DNA from 2 places in the Streptomyces sp. NPDC036815 genome. Region 1 is predicted to be linked to the other one. Evidence: riboswitches for the same ligand, from Rfam matches in the RefSeq annotation. Region 1 holds a riboswitch; the other holds the start of a gene.

Region 1 (7,036 bases):
GGTTCTCCGCGTCGCGGGACGCGGAGGTGGCGACGAAGCGGACGCGCTCGGCGCCGTGCTCCTTGATGACGGCGGCGTACTCGCGGCACGCCGCGAAGGTGCGCTCCAGGGCGTCGGGGGCGAGGCGGCCCGTCCGGTCGACGTCCTGGCCCAGCCGGACGATCGTCATCCGCCGGTCCAGGTCAACCAGTTCGCCCGTGACGGGGTCGGCGTCCGCGACGAGCAGGCGGATCGAGTTGGTGCCGCAGTCGATGGCGGCGACGCGGGTCACTCGCTCTCCTCGGCGGCGCACGGCGTGACGCAGGGGCCCTTGGCCCACCACTCGGGAAGCATCGCGATGGCCTCGTCGCCCAGCGGGTTCACGCCGGGGCCCGCGGCCAGCGAGTGGCCGACCAGGACGTGCAGGCACTTCACGCGGTCCGGCATGCCGCCCGCGCTCGGGAAGCCCTCCAGGACCTCGATGGCGTCACGGCGCGCGATGTAGTCCTCGTGCGCCTTGCGGTAGGCGGCGGCCAGTTCGGGGTCCGTCCGCAGCCGCTCCGACATCTCCCTCATCACGCCGTTGGCTTCGAGGGTGCCGATCGCGGACGCGGCCCGCGGGCACGTCAGGTAGTACGTCGTGGGGAACGGCGTACCGTCCGGGAGGCGCGGCGCCGTCTCGACGACGTCCGGCTGGCCGCAGGGGCAGCGGTGCGCGATGGCCCGCAGGCCGCGCGGCGGGCGGCCGAGCTGCTGCTTGAAGGCCTCGACGTCGGCGTCGGTCGGCTCGGTGCGCGAGGTGGTCGGCGGAGGCGTGTGCATGCCTGTCTTTCCATGTCCGTGGGTCAGTCGTCGGGGCGGTCGGCCTTGTCGACGCCGTCCCAGACGTTCGAGTACCAGGGGCGCGAGGCCGCCCCCTGGTCCGTGCGCCGGCTCCTGGCCGCCGCGGGGTCGATCACCGTGAAGCCGGTCTCGCCGGGCATCACGTAGTGCAGGCGGTCCCGGATGCGCTGCTCCGCGTACGCGTCGTCCTGCCAGCGGGCCTTCTCGTCGCGGAGCTTCTCGACGTCCGCCTGGTGCTCGGCCTGCTGCCGGCGCAGGTCGTCGATCTCGGCGCGCTGCGAGACGTACTGCCGCATCGGGTACGCGAGCGCGACGACCAGCGAGCAGAGCACGAGCGCGAGGAGGGCCGCGCGGCCGGTGAGCCGGGAGCGGCGGGCCTGCCTCTTGGTCTGGGAGCGGTAGACGCGCTCGGCGGTCTGCTCGCCGAGCAGCCGCAGGCGGGTCGCGGTGGAGAACCGGTCCTTGGTCCCGGCCTTGGCCATGGTTCCGTCTCCCCAGAGCAGCGCCTCAACGTACCTACGTCCCCGCACACGGTACGGGACCGGGTGCGGGGACGTAGGTAACTACGTGGCGTCGAGCGCTGCTCGGGCCGTGCTTCGGCTGCTGCGCCGGGTCCGCTACTCGGCGGAGCGGAAGCGCGGGAACGCGCTGCGCCCGGCGTAGACCGCGGCGTCGTCGAGGATCTCCTCGATGCGCAGCAGCTGGTTGTACTTGGCGACGCGCTCGGAGCGGGCCGGGGCGCCGGTCTTGATCTGGCCGCAGTTGGTGGCGACGGCGAGGTCGGCGATGGTGACGTCCTCGGTCTCGCCGGAGCGGTGCGACATCATGCACTTGAAGCCGCTGCGCTGGGCCATCTCGACGGCGTCCAGGGTCTCGGTCAGCGAACCGATCTGGTTGACCTTGACGAGCAGGGCGTTGGCCGAGTTCTCCTCGATGCCGCGGGCCAGGCGCTCGGGGTTGGTGACGAACAGGTCGTCGCCGACGAGCTGCACCTTGTCGCCGAGCTTCTCGGTGATGGTGTTCCAGCCGGCCCAGTCGTCCTCGAACAGCGGGTCCTCGATGGAGACCAGCGGGTAGGAGGCGACGAGCTCCGCGTAGTACTCGGTCATCTCGGCGGCCGAGCGGGACTTGCCCTCGAACTCGTAGCTGCCGTCCTTGTAGAACTCGGACGCGGCGACGTCGAGCGCGAGCGCGACCTGCTCGCCGGGGACGTAACCGGCCTGCTTGATGGCCTCAAGGATGAGGTCGAGCGCGGCGCGGTTGGAGTCCAGGTTCGGGGCGAAGCCGCCCTCGTCGCCGAGGCCGGTGGAGAGGCCCTTCTCCTTCAGCACCTTCTTGAGGGTGTGGTAGACCTCGGTGCCCCAGCGCAGGGCCTCGGAGAAGGACTCCGCGCCGATCGGGGCGATCATGAATTCCTGGATGTCGACGTTCGAGTCGGCGTGCGACCCGCCGTTCAGGATGTTCATCATCGGGACGGGCAGCAGATGCGCGTTCGGGCCGCCGAGGTAGCGGAACAGCGGCAGGTCGCTGGCCTCGGAGGCGGCGTGCGCGACGGCGAGCGAGACGCCGAGGATGGCGTTGGCGCCGAGCGAGCCCTTGTTGTCGGTGGCGTCCAGGTCGAACATGGCCTGGTCGATCAGGCGCTGCTCGGTGGCGTCGTAGCCGACGAGCTCCGGGCCGATCTGCTCGATGACGGCGAGGACGGCCTTCTCGACGCCCTTGCCCTGGTAACGGTTGGGGTCACCGTCACGGAGTTCGATGGCCTCGAAGGCACCGGTGGAGGCACCGGACGGAACGGCGGCACGACCGGTGCTGCCGTCGTCGAGGCCGACCTCGACCTCGACCGTGGGGTTGCCTCGGGAGTCCAGGATTTCCCGGGCTACGACGACGTCGATGGACGGCACGAGCATCTCCTTCTGGGAGTGTGACGCGTATACGCAATGACGCGGACCGTTTCGGCCCTGCGTCTCCCGAGCCTAACCGGCTCCGGGGCTTCAGCCAGCCGACCGCCCGTCCCGTGGGACGAACAAGAGGCCAAATCCCCTGGAAACAGGACGATGGACCGCGTTTCTACTCGCTAGTAGCGAACAAGCCGGGCGGCCCGGGCAGGGGCGGACATGGCCCCGCCCCGGTGCGTACGGGGGATACGCGCACCGGGGCGGGGAGCCCGTGGGGACGGGGGTACGGCCGTGCGTCCGCCGAGGCACGGCCGTGACCGGGCGGGTCAGCTCAGGTGCAGCTGCTGGCCCGGGTAGATCATGTCGGCGTTGTCGATGATGTCACCGTTGAGCTTGTACACCTTGTGCCAGCCGCCCTTGACGTGCTCCGCCTGGGCGATCTTGGACAGGGTGTCGCCCGTCTTGACCTTGTACTCGCCGTCGCCCTTCTTGACCGTCTTGCCGGTCGGGGTCTCGACGGTCTTCTTGCTCTCGGTCTGCGGCGCGGGCTGCGGCTTCGGGGCGGCCTGCTGCTGCTTCGGAGCGGCCTGCTGCTGCGTCTGCTGCGGCTGGGGCTTGGACTCCTGCTGCTGCGGGGCCTGCTGCTGCGAGCCGCCGCCGCTGTTGTTCGAGGCGCCCGAGAGGCCGACGCCACAGCTCGGCCAGGCACCCTTGCCCTGACCCGCGAGGACCTTCTCGCCGATCTCGATCTGCTGGGCCTTGGTCGCCTTGTCGGCGGAGGGCGCGTACTTGGTGCCGCCGTACGCGGCCCAGGTGGACGGCGAGAACTGCAGGCCGCCCTGGTAGCCGTTGCCGGTGTTGATCGACCAGTTGCCGCCGGCCTCGCACTGGGCGACGCGGTCCCACTCGGAGTCGGTGGCGGCGGAGGCCGAACCGGCGGCCATCAGCGGGGCAGCGACCGCGACACCGGTGACGCCGGCGAGCGTGGCGACACGGGTGGCCTTGGACGGACGACGGTGCTTGCCCTTGCTGGAAAACAGCATGAGTGATCCCCTCACCGACGCCTGCGAGGTGAGCTGTCGGGTTCGGGCCGATGTGGTTGCCCGGCCGCGCTCACAGAGCGCGGCTTCACCCCTAGCCGTTCCCGTCCGTCTCGCGGCGCCCAGCCCTACGGCTGTGCGTCCCCTCAACGGACGGACCCGGCGCAAACCTTGGGTCCCCCGCTCCTGCCTACGGCGCTCGAAGCGACGACTGTTCCCGTCCGGCCGTTGGCAGGATTCGGCGTACCGACCGGCGGGGCCCACCAATGGCGAGCGGTGACGACGGTAATCACGTCTTCCACACAATTTCAAAGACGATCAGGGCTTCTGAGACCCATGTCTCACTCGCGCCAAAGCGGACATACGACGCGAAGGCCCCGTCCGACTCTTCGTCAACTACCGTTACTTTTCGCCCAGATCGAGGCTCTGACCGGGGAGAATGAGGTCCGGGTCGCCGCCGACGGTCTTCTTGTTCTCGGTGTAGAGCTCGTGCCAGCCGCCCTCGACGTCGAGGTCGTCCGCGATGACCGAGAGGTTGTCCCCGGAGCGCACCGTGTACGTCCCGTCGGCGACCGCTCCGGTGCGCTCCTCGCCGCGCGAGGCGTGCCGTCCGGGACGCCCGCCCGCACCCTCGCTCTCGTCCGCGCGGTCGCCCCGGTGGCGCCCCGCGGAGGAGCCCGAACCCTCGGAGGGGGCCGTCGCGTCCTCGGCGTCCGGCGAAGTGCCGTCCTTCTCCCCGGACTTGCCCGTGCCGGACGCGTCATCGGCGCCGTCCGCCTCGCCCTTGTGACCCTTGTCGCCCTTTTCGCCGGACTCGTCGTGATTCTTGTCTCGCGCGTCGCCCGCGTCACCGGAGGGCTTCTCCGGGTCCGCGGACGGGTCGTCGGAGGGATCGGCGGAGTCGGCCGGGTCGGCGGACGACTCACCCTTCTCCGCGCCCTTGTCCTTGCCCTTGTCCTTGCCGTCGGAGCTGCCGGAGTCATCGGCGGAGCCGGAGTCCTTGGCACCCTCGGGCCCGTCGGCGCCGGTCCGGCCCGACGGGTCGGACGGCTCCCCGGTGACGGGCGCGCCCGGGTCCACGTCGGCCGCGGCGCCGCCGTCGGTGAGCCCGGCGATCGGCGCGCAGCTCGGCCAGGCGGCGGTGCCCCGGTCGCCAAGGACCTTCTCGGCGACGGAGATCTGCTGGGACTTGGAGGCCTGGTCGGCGCTCGGCGCGTAGTCGAGGCCGCCGTGGCTCTCCCAGGTGTCCTGGGAGAGCTGGAGCCCTCCGTAATAACCGTTGCCGGGGTTCGCGCTCCACGCGCCGCCGCTCTCGCACTGGGCGAGCTTGTCCCACGTGTCGGTGGAGGCGGCGCTCGCGCTGGTGGCGGCGAGCAGCGGGATGGCGATGGCTGATCCGGTGACGCCTGCCGCGACGATGAGAGCCGGGGCCTGGCGGGGGCGTCGGTGACGACCTTGACCGGAGAGCATGCGGTTGCCTTTCAGGAGACTGCAGCGACGGCTGGGGCGCCCGGGGGCGCCCAAGTCGTCGTGAACGTAGCCGCAGTCGAACGCTTGTCACAAGTCGGTGCAGCGGAGATCACGTGAACATCACAGTCGTGACGGCCCGTCAGCCCCGGGTCGGCGGCTGTGCGTTTGTGAACTTCACCGGCAGCGTGCGCAGTCCCCGCATGATCAGCCCGCCACGCCACCGCAAATCGGCGGGATCCGACGCGAGTTGCAGGTCGGGGAGGCGTCTGAGCAGCGTCGCGAGGGCGGTCTGCCCCTCCAGCCTGGCGAGCGGAGCACCGAGGCAGTAGTGGATTCCGTGCCCGTATCCGAGGTGCTGGTTGTCGCGGCGGGAAAGGTCCAGGGTGTCGGGCGAGTCGAAGCGGGCCGGGTCGCGGTCGGCGGCGGCGAGCACGACGAGGACGGGGTCTCCCGCGGCGATGTCCTGCCCGCCGACGCGGACCGCCTCGGTCGCGAACCGCCAGGTGGCGAGCTCGACGGGCCCGTCGAAGCGGAGGAGTTCCTCGACGCCGGTCTCCAGGAGCCCGGTGTCGCCCTCGGCCAGCGCCCGCTGCAGCCGCTCGCGCTGTTCGGGGTGGGTGAGCAGCGCGTACAGGCCGTTGCCGATGAGGTTGACGGTGGTCTCGAAGCCGGCGAAGAGAAGGATGAAGGCCATGGCGGCCGCCTCGTTCTCGGTGAGGTGCTCGCCGTGGTCGGAGGCCTTGATGAGGCCGGAGATGAGGTCGTCGCCCGGATCGAGGCGCTTTCGGTGGATGAGCTCGGCGAGGTAGCCGCGCATCTTCTTCACCGACCGGGCCACACCGCCCCGCGGCCCGCCCCCGTGGCGGATCATCATGCCCGCCCAGTCGCGGAAGTCGTCCTGGTCCTCGCGGGGGACGCCGAGCAGGTCGCAGATGGCGTAGATGGGGAGCGGGAAGGCGAACTCGTGGATGAGGTCGGCCGCGCCCTCCGCCCCGCCGTGCTTGTCGGCGAGCGTGTCGATGAGGGAGTCCGTCAACTCCTGCACGCGCGGCGCGAACTCGGCCACCCGGCGCGGTGTGAACGCCTTCGCGACGAGCCGGCGCAGGCGGGTGTGGTCCGGCGGGTCGATGTTGAGCAGATGCGTCATCAGCTCGGCCTTGCGCTCGCCGGGGATGCCGGTCTTGCCCTTGGCGTGGGCGGGCTCGTCGTGGTGGGCCGGGTTCTTGCTGAGCCGCTGGTCCGCGAGGGCCTGCCGCGCGTCCGCGTACCGGGTGACGAGCCAGGCCTCCACGCCGCTGGGCAGGGTGGTGCGGTGCACGGGGGAGTTCTCGCGCAGCCAGGCGTACGCCGGGTAGGGGTCGGTGGCGAACTCCCAGGTGAAGAGTTCCGGCTGCGGGGGCGGGGGCGTCCCGGGGGCGGAGGTGGCTCCTGCGGGGCAGGTCGCGGGCGGCTGGTCGTGCATGCCGTCGACGGTATCCCCAGGGCGAGCGCCGTACGGACCTGACCGGGGCCCGTACTCAACCGGGGTCCATGCTGGAGTCCAGGCCCGCGTCCCGGATCGGGTCCCGGCCGGGTTCCTTGCCGGTCGGGCGGAGCAGGCCCTTGAGGCGCCGGGTGGCGGAGGCGTCGCCCTCGGCCTCGGCGATGCGGAAGTAGTGGACGGCGAGGTGCTGGTGGACCTGGCCGAGCAGCGCCGCCGCCCCGGCCTCGCCCGCGTCGGCGGCGACCGTCAGGTGGGGGACCGCTTCCGTGTACGCGACGCGGATGGCCAGGAGGTGGCCGAGGTGGCCCGCGGCGCGGGCGTTC
Region 2 (7,036 bases), on a different contig from region 1:
CGAGGGCGCGGACCCAGGACCGCTGCGGCGCACGCTGGTGCGCGAAGCCACCCGCGGCCTCCAGGGCGACGAACCCGTGGAAGGTGCTGCGCAGCAACCGGACCGCGTCGGTCAGGTCCGGCTCGGCCAGCCCGTAGCCGCGCAGCATGCCGTACGTCAGTTCGACCGCGCGCCGCGGTCCGGACGCGTTCGTGGCCAGCTCGGGGTCGATCTGGATCGGGGTCTGCGTCGCCATGTAGCGACCCGGATGCTGGTGGGCGTACTCCCGCCACGCGTTCGCGTAGGCGATCAGCGCGTTTCTGCCCGCCAGTCCGGCGGTCGCCTCCGCGATCCGGATGGTCTTCTCGTCCGCCGCCAGCAACGCGATCCGCCCGCGCAGATCCTCCAGACCGCGAACGTGCGTATAGAGGCTCGCGTCCTTCACGGCGAGCCGCCGTGCCACCTGCGACATGGTGACGTGTTCGAGGCCCACTTCGTCCGCCAGCTCGGCGCCCACGATCGTCACCCGCTCCGGGGTCAGTCCTGCCCGCACCATGTGTCCTCCACATCTCCCTAGGGCCCCTAGGTTAAACCTAGTACCCCTAGGAATGGCAAGGCGAGCCCTCGCCCCCGTGGATACGCGTGCGAGCCCGGACCAACTGGTCCGGGCTCGCTCCCGACTTCCCGCTCCGGTGCGGGCCGCGCCCTACGAGGCGGCGGTGTAGGTGACCGCGGTGCGCTTGCACTGCCCGGAGGCGAAGACGGCGATGGCGTCGAGTTCAGCCGGGTCTGCCGCCAGGTCCCAGCGCAACTTGGTCTCCACCCAGTCCGAGAGGTAGCGGCAGTGCGCGGTGGGCAGCGGCGGCAGCCAGTGCGCGGGGTCCCGGTCGGCCTTGGAGCGGGCCGTACGGGTGGTTACGGCGACCAGAGACGCCGGTGCGCCCAGGTCGTTGGCGTAGGCCTCGCGCCGCGCCGCGCTCCATGTGGAGGCACCGGAATCCCAGGCCTCGGCGAGCGGAACCATGTGGTCGACGGTGAGCTTGCGGGAGTCCTCGACCTCCTGGCCGTCGTAGTACGAAAGCCACTCACCACCGGTGATCTTGCAGCCCGCGCCGACGGACGGCTCCTCGCTGGCCTCGGCGATCAGCACCTCGGCGCGGGTGTTGCAACCGTCGGACTTCTTCGCGCCTGCGTTCCAGTGCTGGAAAGCGGCGCGGGCGTAGCCCTCGCGGCGCTCGTCGGAGACCGGGATGCGGTGCACGGCGTCGGCCAAGGTCGTGGTCTCGGTGGGGGTGGCCGAGGGGACGGACATTGGGAGGGTCTGTGCGGGCGCCGGTGCCGGCGCGAGGAGAGGGGTCAGGGACAGGCTGAGCGCGGCGAAGCCACGGATGAAGTTCTTGATCACCGAGCCAGGCTGGGCGGTCTCCGGCGGTACGTCCCGAAAGCCCGGCAGACGCCTGATCCGAGTGGAGGAAGCTATTCACCGCAGAAACGTTGCGCCGGGTGGGCGGGGGCTCGCCGAGAGCTCCACGGTCGGTCAGGTTTACGGCTTCCCGTCGGCCCTCCGCCTCCTGTCGACCTGGCGCTCGGACGGGCGCAGGATGGAGATAGCGGACTTGGAGCCGTGGCTGGAGCTTGAGCTCGAGCCGGTGCTGCCAGGCGCACCCGTCGAAGGGAGGTGCGACGTCATGTCCCACTTCATGGACGTCCACCACGGGATGAACGACATTACGGCCGAGCAACTGCGGCAGGCCCACCAGGCCGACCTCGCGATCGAGAACGAAGAAGGCGTTCACTTCGAGAAGGCGTGGGCGGACCCGGAGTCCGGCACCGTCTACTGCCTTTCGGAAGCTCCGTCGGCCGACGCGGTCCAACGCATTCACGAACGCGCGGGTCACCGGGCCGACGAGATCCATCCGGTGCCGTTGACCGTGTGAGGGGTCATCTCCGATGCCTGCCATGCGCCCGGGCGCACGCCCGTCGCCTTTCGGAAGAACACCGAGAAGTTGGAGGCATCGGGGAAGCCGAGCGTGGCGGCGCAGTGGGCTGCGGTGAGACGGTCGTGTGCGAGGAGGCGTTTGGCTTCCAGGACAATGCGTTCGACGATGTAAGCCTTCGCGGTGAGGCCGGTGGCCTGCTGCACCGCTCTGGAGAGGGTGCGGGGCGCGTATCCCAGGGCCCGGGCGTAGTAGCCCGCGTCATGATGTTCCCGGAAGTGCGCTTCGACGCTGGACCGGAACAGCCGGAACACTGAACTCGCCGACCGCTCTGCACCCACTGACTGTTCGTCATGCAGCGACCGCGCTTCGCCGTGCCGCGGCCGGATCCGGGCGATGAGCGCGGAGAGCAGGATTTCGGGCAGCTCCGTCGGGACGTCTGGGGGCGGGGCGGACGCTTCGAGGAGCAGGTGGTTCCGCGCGGCGTCGACGAACGGCCAGTCGGCCTCGTCGATGTTCCACGGCGCGACCAGGTCGGGGGACGCGACGAGGTCTCGGGTGGCGTGGGTGACCGGCGCGGTCGGGACGAACAGCACGAGGTGTCCTGCTACCTCGGCGATGTCGTCCCATCGGTGCACCGCGCCGGGCACGATCCAGACCACGGACCGCTCCCTGAGCGGTAGTTGGAGAAAGTCCACCGTGACGGAGCCATGTCCGGCGTCCACTACGGCCAGGACGTAGAAGTCGGCACGTTGCGTGCCGCCGTCGTTCAGCTCGCGAAGGCGGGCGAACGTCATCGTCTCGACAGCGGCGGCACCGTGCCCGACGGGCCGGTAGGTCATCTGTCGGATCGCGGCCATGTGTCCAGTTTCCACCATCGGGCGTCCAGTCGTGCCGATGCCTCGGGAGAGCTGCGGATATCCAATGGAGGCACGGAAGATCCGCCGCAGAGCACTGATCGAGGAAACACGAATGAACACGACACAGCAACCGCTGCTGCCCGTTTACGACCACCGCCCGGGGAGCGGACCGGCCCTGGTGTTCCTGCACTACTGGGGTGGCTCCGCCCGCACCTGGGACCTGGTCGTCGACCGCCTCACGGGCCGCGACGTCCTCACGGTCGACTTCCGCGGGTGGAGCCGCTCAAGCAGCCTGCCCGGCCCCTACACCCTCCGTCGGCTCGCGGACGACACGCTCGCGGTGATCGCCGACGCGGGCCTCACCGAGTACGTGCTGGTCGGGCACTCCATGGGCGGCAAGGTCGCGCAGCTGGTCGCTGCGACCCGGCCCGCCGGTCTGCGCGGGATCGTCCTCGTCGGCCCCGGTCCGGCGAAGCCCGCCGAGCAGATCACCCCCGAGTACCGGGAAGGCCTCTCCCACGCCTACGATTCCGACGCATCCGTCGCCGGGGCACGGGACAACGTCCTCACCGCGACCGAGCTGCCCGCATCGATCAAGGCACGGGTCGTGACCGATTCGCGTGCCGGCGCCGATGCCGCCCGCACGGAGTGGCCGCTGCGCGGCATCACGGAGGACATCACCGAGCACACCCGCATGATCAGCGTCCCCGCCCTGGTCATCGCCGGAGAGCAGGACCGCGTCGAACCCGTCGACGTGCTCCTCGCCAACCTGGTGCCCTATCTCTCCGGGGCCGACTTCACGGTGATCCCGAAGACGGGGCACCTCATCCCGCTGGAAGCTCCGGCCGACCTCGTCGAGGCGATCACGGCCTTCGCGCCGGTCGCCTGACCCGGGGCGTCGGCACATCCTCCGTACGCCTGTCCAGGCCCGGCCCGCCCCCTGCCTCATGAGGGGCGAGGTCAGTACGGGCCGTCCACGTTGTCGATCGAGCCGTACCGGTCGGCCGCGTAGTTGCAGGCGGCGGTGATGTTGGCGACCGGGTCGAAGCTGTCCATCGACGTGCCGGGCACGTGGTAGGCGGCGAAGGTGGGGCCGATGACCTGCAAGAGCCCCTTGGAGGGGGTCCCGGCTACAGCGTTGGAGTCCCAGTTGTTGATGGCCAGGGGGTTGCCGGAGGACTCGCGCATGATGTTGCGGTGGATGCCCTCGTACGAGCCGGGGATGCCCTGCCGGGCCAGGATGTCGAGCGACTCGTTGATCCAGCCGTCGAGGTCGTTGGTGTAGGACTTCTGTGCCGGGGGAGCGGCGGGTTCGGCGGCGAGGTCGTCCTGGCGCTTGGAACGGTCCGCCCGCTCGGCGGACGCGTTGGACGCGGTCGACTGCTGCGCGGGCGTGGCCGGGCCCGCGCTGCCGAGGGTGAGCTTGAGCCCGGGGTGGATGAGCTGCGGGTCTCCGCCGAGGACGCCGCGGTTGTCCTGGTACAGCTTCTTCCAGCCGCCGCTCAGGGAGTGCTCCTGCGCGATCTTGGACAGGGAGTCGCCGGCCGCGACGACGTAGGTCTTCGGGGCCGCGGGGGGAGTGGCGGCCGCGTCGGCCTGCGCCGCGGCGGCGGTGGTCGCGCCGAGCACCGGGAGGACGAGCACTGTCCCGCCCGCGCCTGCGGCGGCGATGCCCCGGCCGAGCGAGTTGGATTTGGGGCGGCGGTGCTTTCCCTTTGCAGGCATGACGCATTCCTCTCCGTCGCCTGCGAGGTGAGCTGTCGGGTTCGGACGGGAGATGTCCGGTCGCGCTGATACGGCGACTTCACCCCGAGCCGTTCCGGATTCCGGACCGGCGCTTACCTGGGTTCCCCGCTCCTGCCGTGCGTAAGTGAGTGGGTGAGTAGGTTTCCGGACAGCGGCAGGATTCGGCGTTCCATCCGGGATTGGGCGTGACGTTAGACGAGAAAGCCGGAACGGAACAAGGTCCACATTTGGCGGGAGAATGTGCGGGGTCGATCCAGGGCAATCGGAAGGCCCTTGCCGCCTTTGATCGAATAGTCCAACTCGCTTTGCGGGAAACGAGAATGTGCTTCATGCCCTCACTTCGAGTGGGGGTGAGCAGTGTGACTCATTTCACCGGGTGGGCGCGGATCCCAATGCGCCTCGACGGCATCGCCCTGGTTCGCCATTCCGGTCGAGGTCTCTGCAATGCAGGCAACAGCCTACATACGCCATCACTGGTGCGGAGTTTGTGCATAACCGGACGAACCACGCATGGAGTCTAGGTCTCTTTTCATCTCAAGATGGACATTTCGTCAACCGTGGGAACCTGGTCGGATCGAGAGGTGTTGCTCCCGCCCCGCGCGGGCCAGCGATTTTCCGATGAATCGAGGGCGGATTGACCGTGTCTGCGTCAGCGGTCTCGCGGGCGGATCGCGCCGAGGGGCATATCGTCAACGAGTCGACGAATTAGTGGTGGTCGAGAAAACCGGTCACGTCGTCAGTTTTACGGTGTGGCCTCAGGGTGGCGTCGCGGCAGGTCCCATTGGCCGACTATCCGCACGAGTTGGTCGTCGATTCGCGCAGTCGGTTCACCTGTGTCGGGCACTGCGGGGTGGGGATAACTACGGGGTGGGGATGTCTGCACCATGACTAAGTGGTCGGCTCCGGAAGTCCTTCGAGGGTTGACTCCGGTGCCGGATCAGGCGTCAGATGCCGGGGTGGGCAGTGTCACGGATATAAGGGATATAGAGGTCCGGGGCCGTTCGGGGAAGTCGCGTGTGGCGGTCGCTGCGTATCGCCAATTGCCCCCCTTGTCCGCTCACTTGACTACTTGAGGTCGGAGAGGAGTGCGTCGAGTGTCTTCTGTAGGGCGTCGGAGTTGGTGGTGTCGAACCATGTGGTGCGGATGCGTTCGTTGGCTCCTTTCGGTGTCTCGTGGTCGGCCGCGAGCTGGTGCAGGGAGCGGGTCTTGTCGCTCAGGGCGCGCCCGACGCCTTGGAAGAGGTCGCGGATGTAGCGGTCGGCGTCCTGGGCGGTAATGCCGTGGCGGGCGGCCCAGGTGGTGAGTGTGGCCAGGTAGCAGTAGTGGGTGGTCAGCGTGGCCGTCAGGGTTTGGTAGGCGTTGAGGGTCGCTTCGTCTGCGACGGGGAGCGTTCCGCCGAGGCGGCCGAAGAGGTCGTCCACGACCTGGTCGCCGCCGACCTGGAGCCCGGCGAGGGCCTCGTCACGGTCCTGGGGGCGGACGGCGAGGATCACCAACGCGCAGCGGTCCACCACGTCCTGGTTGTCGTTGCACACCCGCACGTTCTTCGTCTGCTGGTGGTACACGCCCACCACCGCCTCTGACCTGCGGCCAAGGCGGGAATCGTCTGCTGCTGGGCTGAGTTGGTCCGCACCTGGTCCGGATCTTGGGGCGTGGTTTGTGGCGCTGAGGTGCGAGTCCTGCCGTACGACATGGCACAGGTAGGCGGAGTCGTCATCCCCGCCTATTCGGATCGCACCTGGCGCCTGGTCATCGACCCGCAGCAGGTCCGGCAGTGCTACGCATTCGGGGGCACTGAGATCGAGCGTCAGTGGAAATTCTGCATGGACGACATGCCATCGGCGCCACCTACGCCGGCGAGGGACCAGTTCATGAGGCCGACGGATCCGTCCCGTTGAGGGGGGGATCACCCTACCCCGTGGGTATAGGTGGCTCCCTGGGGGATCGGGGTGCGGGCTGTAGTGAGTAGGGGCGGCTCCGACCCTAGCGTCTGACGGTGTGACACATACACACCTCAGAGTAGAGAAATCCCCCATCGGAACAGCCCGGCCGAACCGGTACGCGGTGACCTTGGCCGCGAGCCTCGCCCTCACCGCCGCCCTCACCGCGACTCCCGCCCTGGCCACGGCCGCGAGTACCAGCACGGCCGCAACCACGGCCAAGAGCAGCACCGGGACCGGCCTCGACCGCTACTACAACCAGCGTCCGGGCTGGGGCAGTTGCGCCAAGGGCCCCGACGACACGATGGGCCGCGACCTGGACAAGGCGGGCGTGCAGTGCGCCGACATACGCGTACCGCTGGACTACGCCGACCCTCGGGGCCGTACGATCACCGTCGCGATATCCCGGCTCAAGGCCACCGACACCCGCCACCGCATCGGCTCGATCCTGCTCAACAACGGCGGCCCTGGCGGCCCCGCCGTCCAGTCCCCGCCGGACGTGCGCAAAATGATGAAGAAGACCGGACCGCGCTACGACATCATCGGCTTCGACCCGCGCTTCGTGGGCCGCAG

The links. Region 1 has a riboswitch for cyclic di-AMP ahead of ACZ69I_RS35910 (transglycosylase family protein). Riboswitches for the same ligand answer to the same signal wherever they lie in the genome.
Region 2: it holds a riboswitch for cyclic di-AMP, as region 1 does, so the genes downstream of both, ACZ69I_RS08870 (transglycosylase SLT domain-containing protein) here and ACZ69I_RS35910 (transglycosylase family protein) in region 1, are expected to answer to the same signal.

Annotation. Positions count from the first base shown of each region.
Region 1 covers NZ_JBVJPW010000029.1:17,763-24,798, forward strand. The annotation lists gene ACZ69I_RS35890 (Ppx/GppA phosphatase family protein) at 1-271, opposite strand, end outside; gene ACZ69I_RS35895 (DUF501 domain-containing protein) at 268-801, opposite strand; gene ACZ69I_RS35900 (FtsB family cell division protein) at 825-1,304, opposite strand; gene eno (phosphopyruvate hydratase) at 1,440-2,726, opposite strand; gene ACZ69I_RS35910 (transglycosylase family protein) at 3,047-3,763, opposite strand; cyclic di-AMP (ydaO/yuaA leader) riboswitch at 3,767-3,968, opposite strand; gene ACZ69I_RS35915 (LysM peptidoglycan-binding domain-containing protein) at 4,163-5,230, opposite strand; gene ACZ69I_RS35920 (cytochrome P450 family protein) at 5,370-6,692, opposite strand; gene ACZ69I_RS35925 (sel1 repeat family protein) at 6,748-7,036, opposite strand, start outside.
Region 2 covers NZ_JBVJPW010000003.1:34,175-41,210, reverse strand. The annotation lists gene ACZ69I_RS08895 (TetR/AcrR family transcriptional regulator) at 1-535, opposite strand, end outside; gene ACZ69I_RS08890 (HNH endonuclease family protein) at 686-1,384, opposite strand; gene ACZ69I_RS08885 (SCO4226 family nickel-binding protein) at 1,668-1,916, shown strand; gene ACZ69I_RS08880 (helix-turn-helix domain-containing protein) at 1,874-2,776, opposite strand; gene ACZ69I_RS08875 (alpha/beta fold hydrolase) at 2,889-3,665, shown strand; gene ACZ69I_RS08870 (transglycosylase SLT domain-containing protein) at 3,737-4,501, opposite strand; cyclic di-AMP (ydaO/yuaA leader) riboswitch at 4,504-4,667, opposite strand; gene ACZ69I_RS08865 (hypothetical protein) at 5,588-6,088, opposite strand; gene ACZ69I_RS08860 (alpha/beta fold hydrolase) at 6,588-7,036, shown strand, end outside.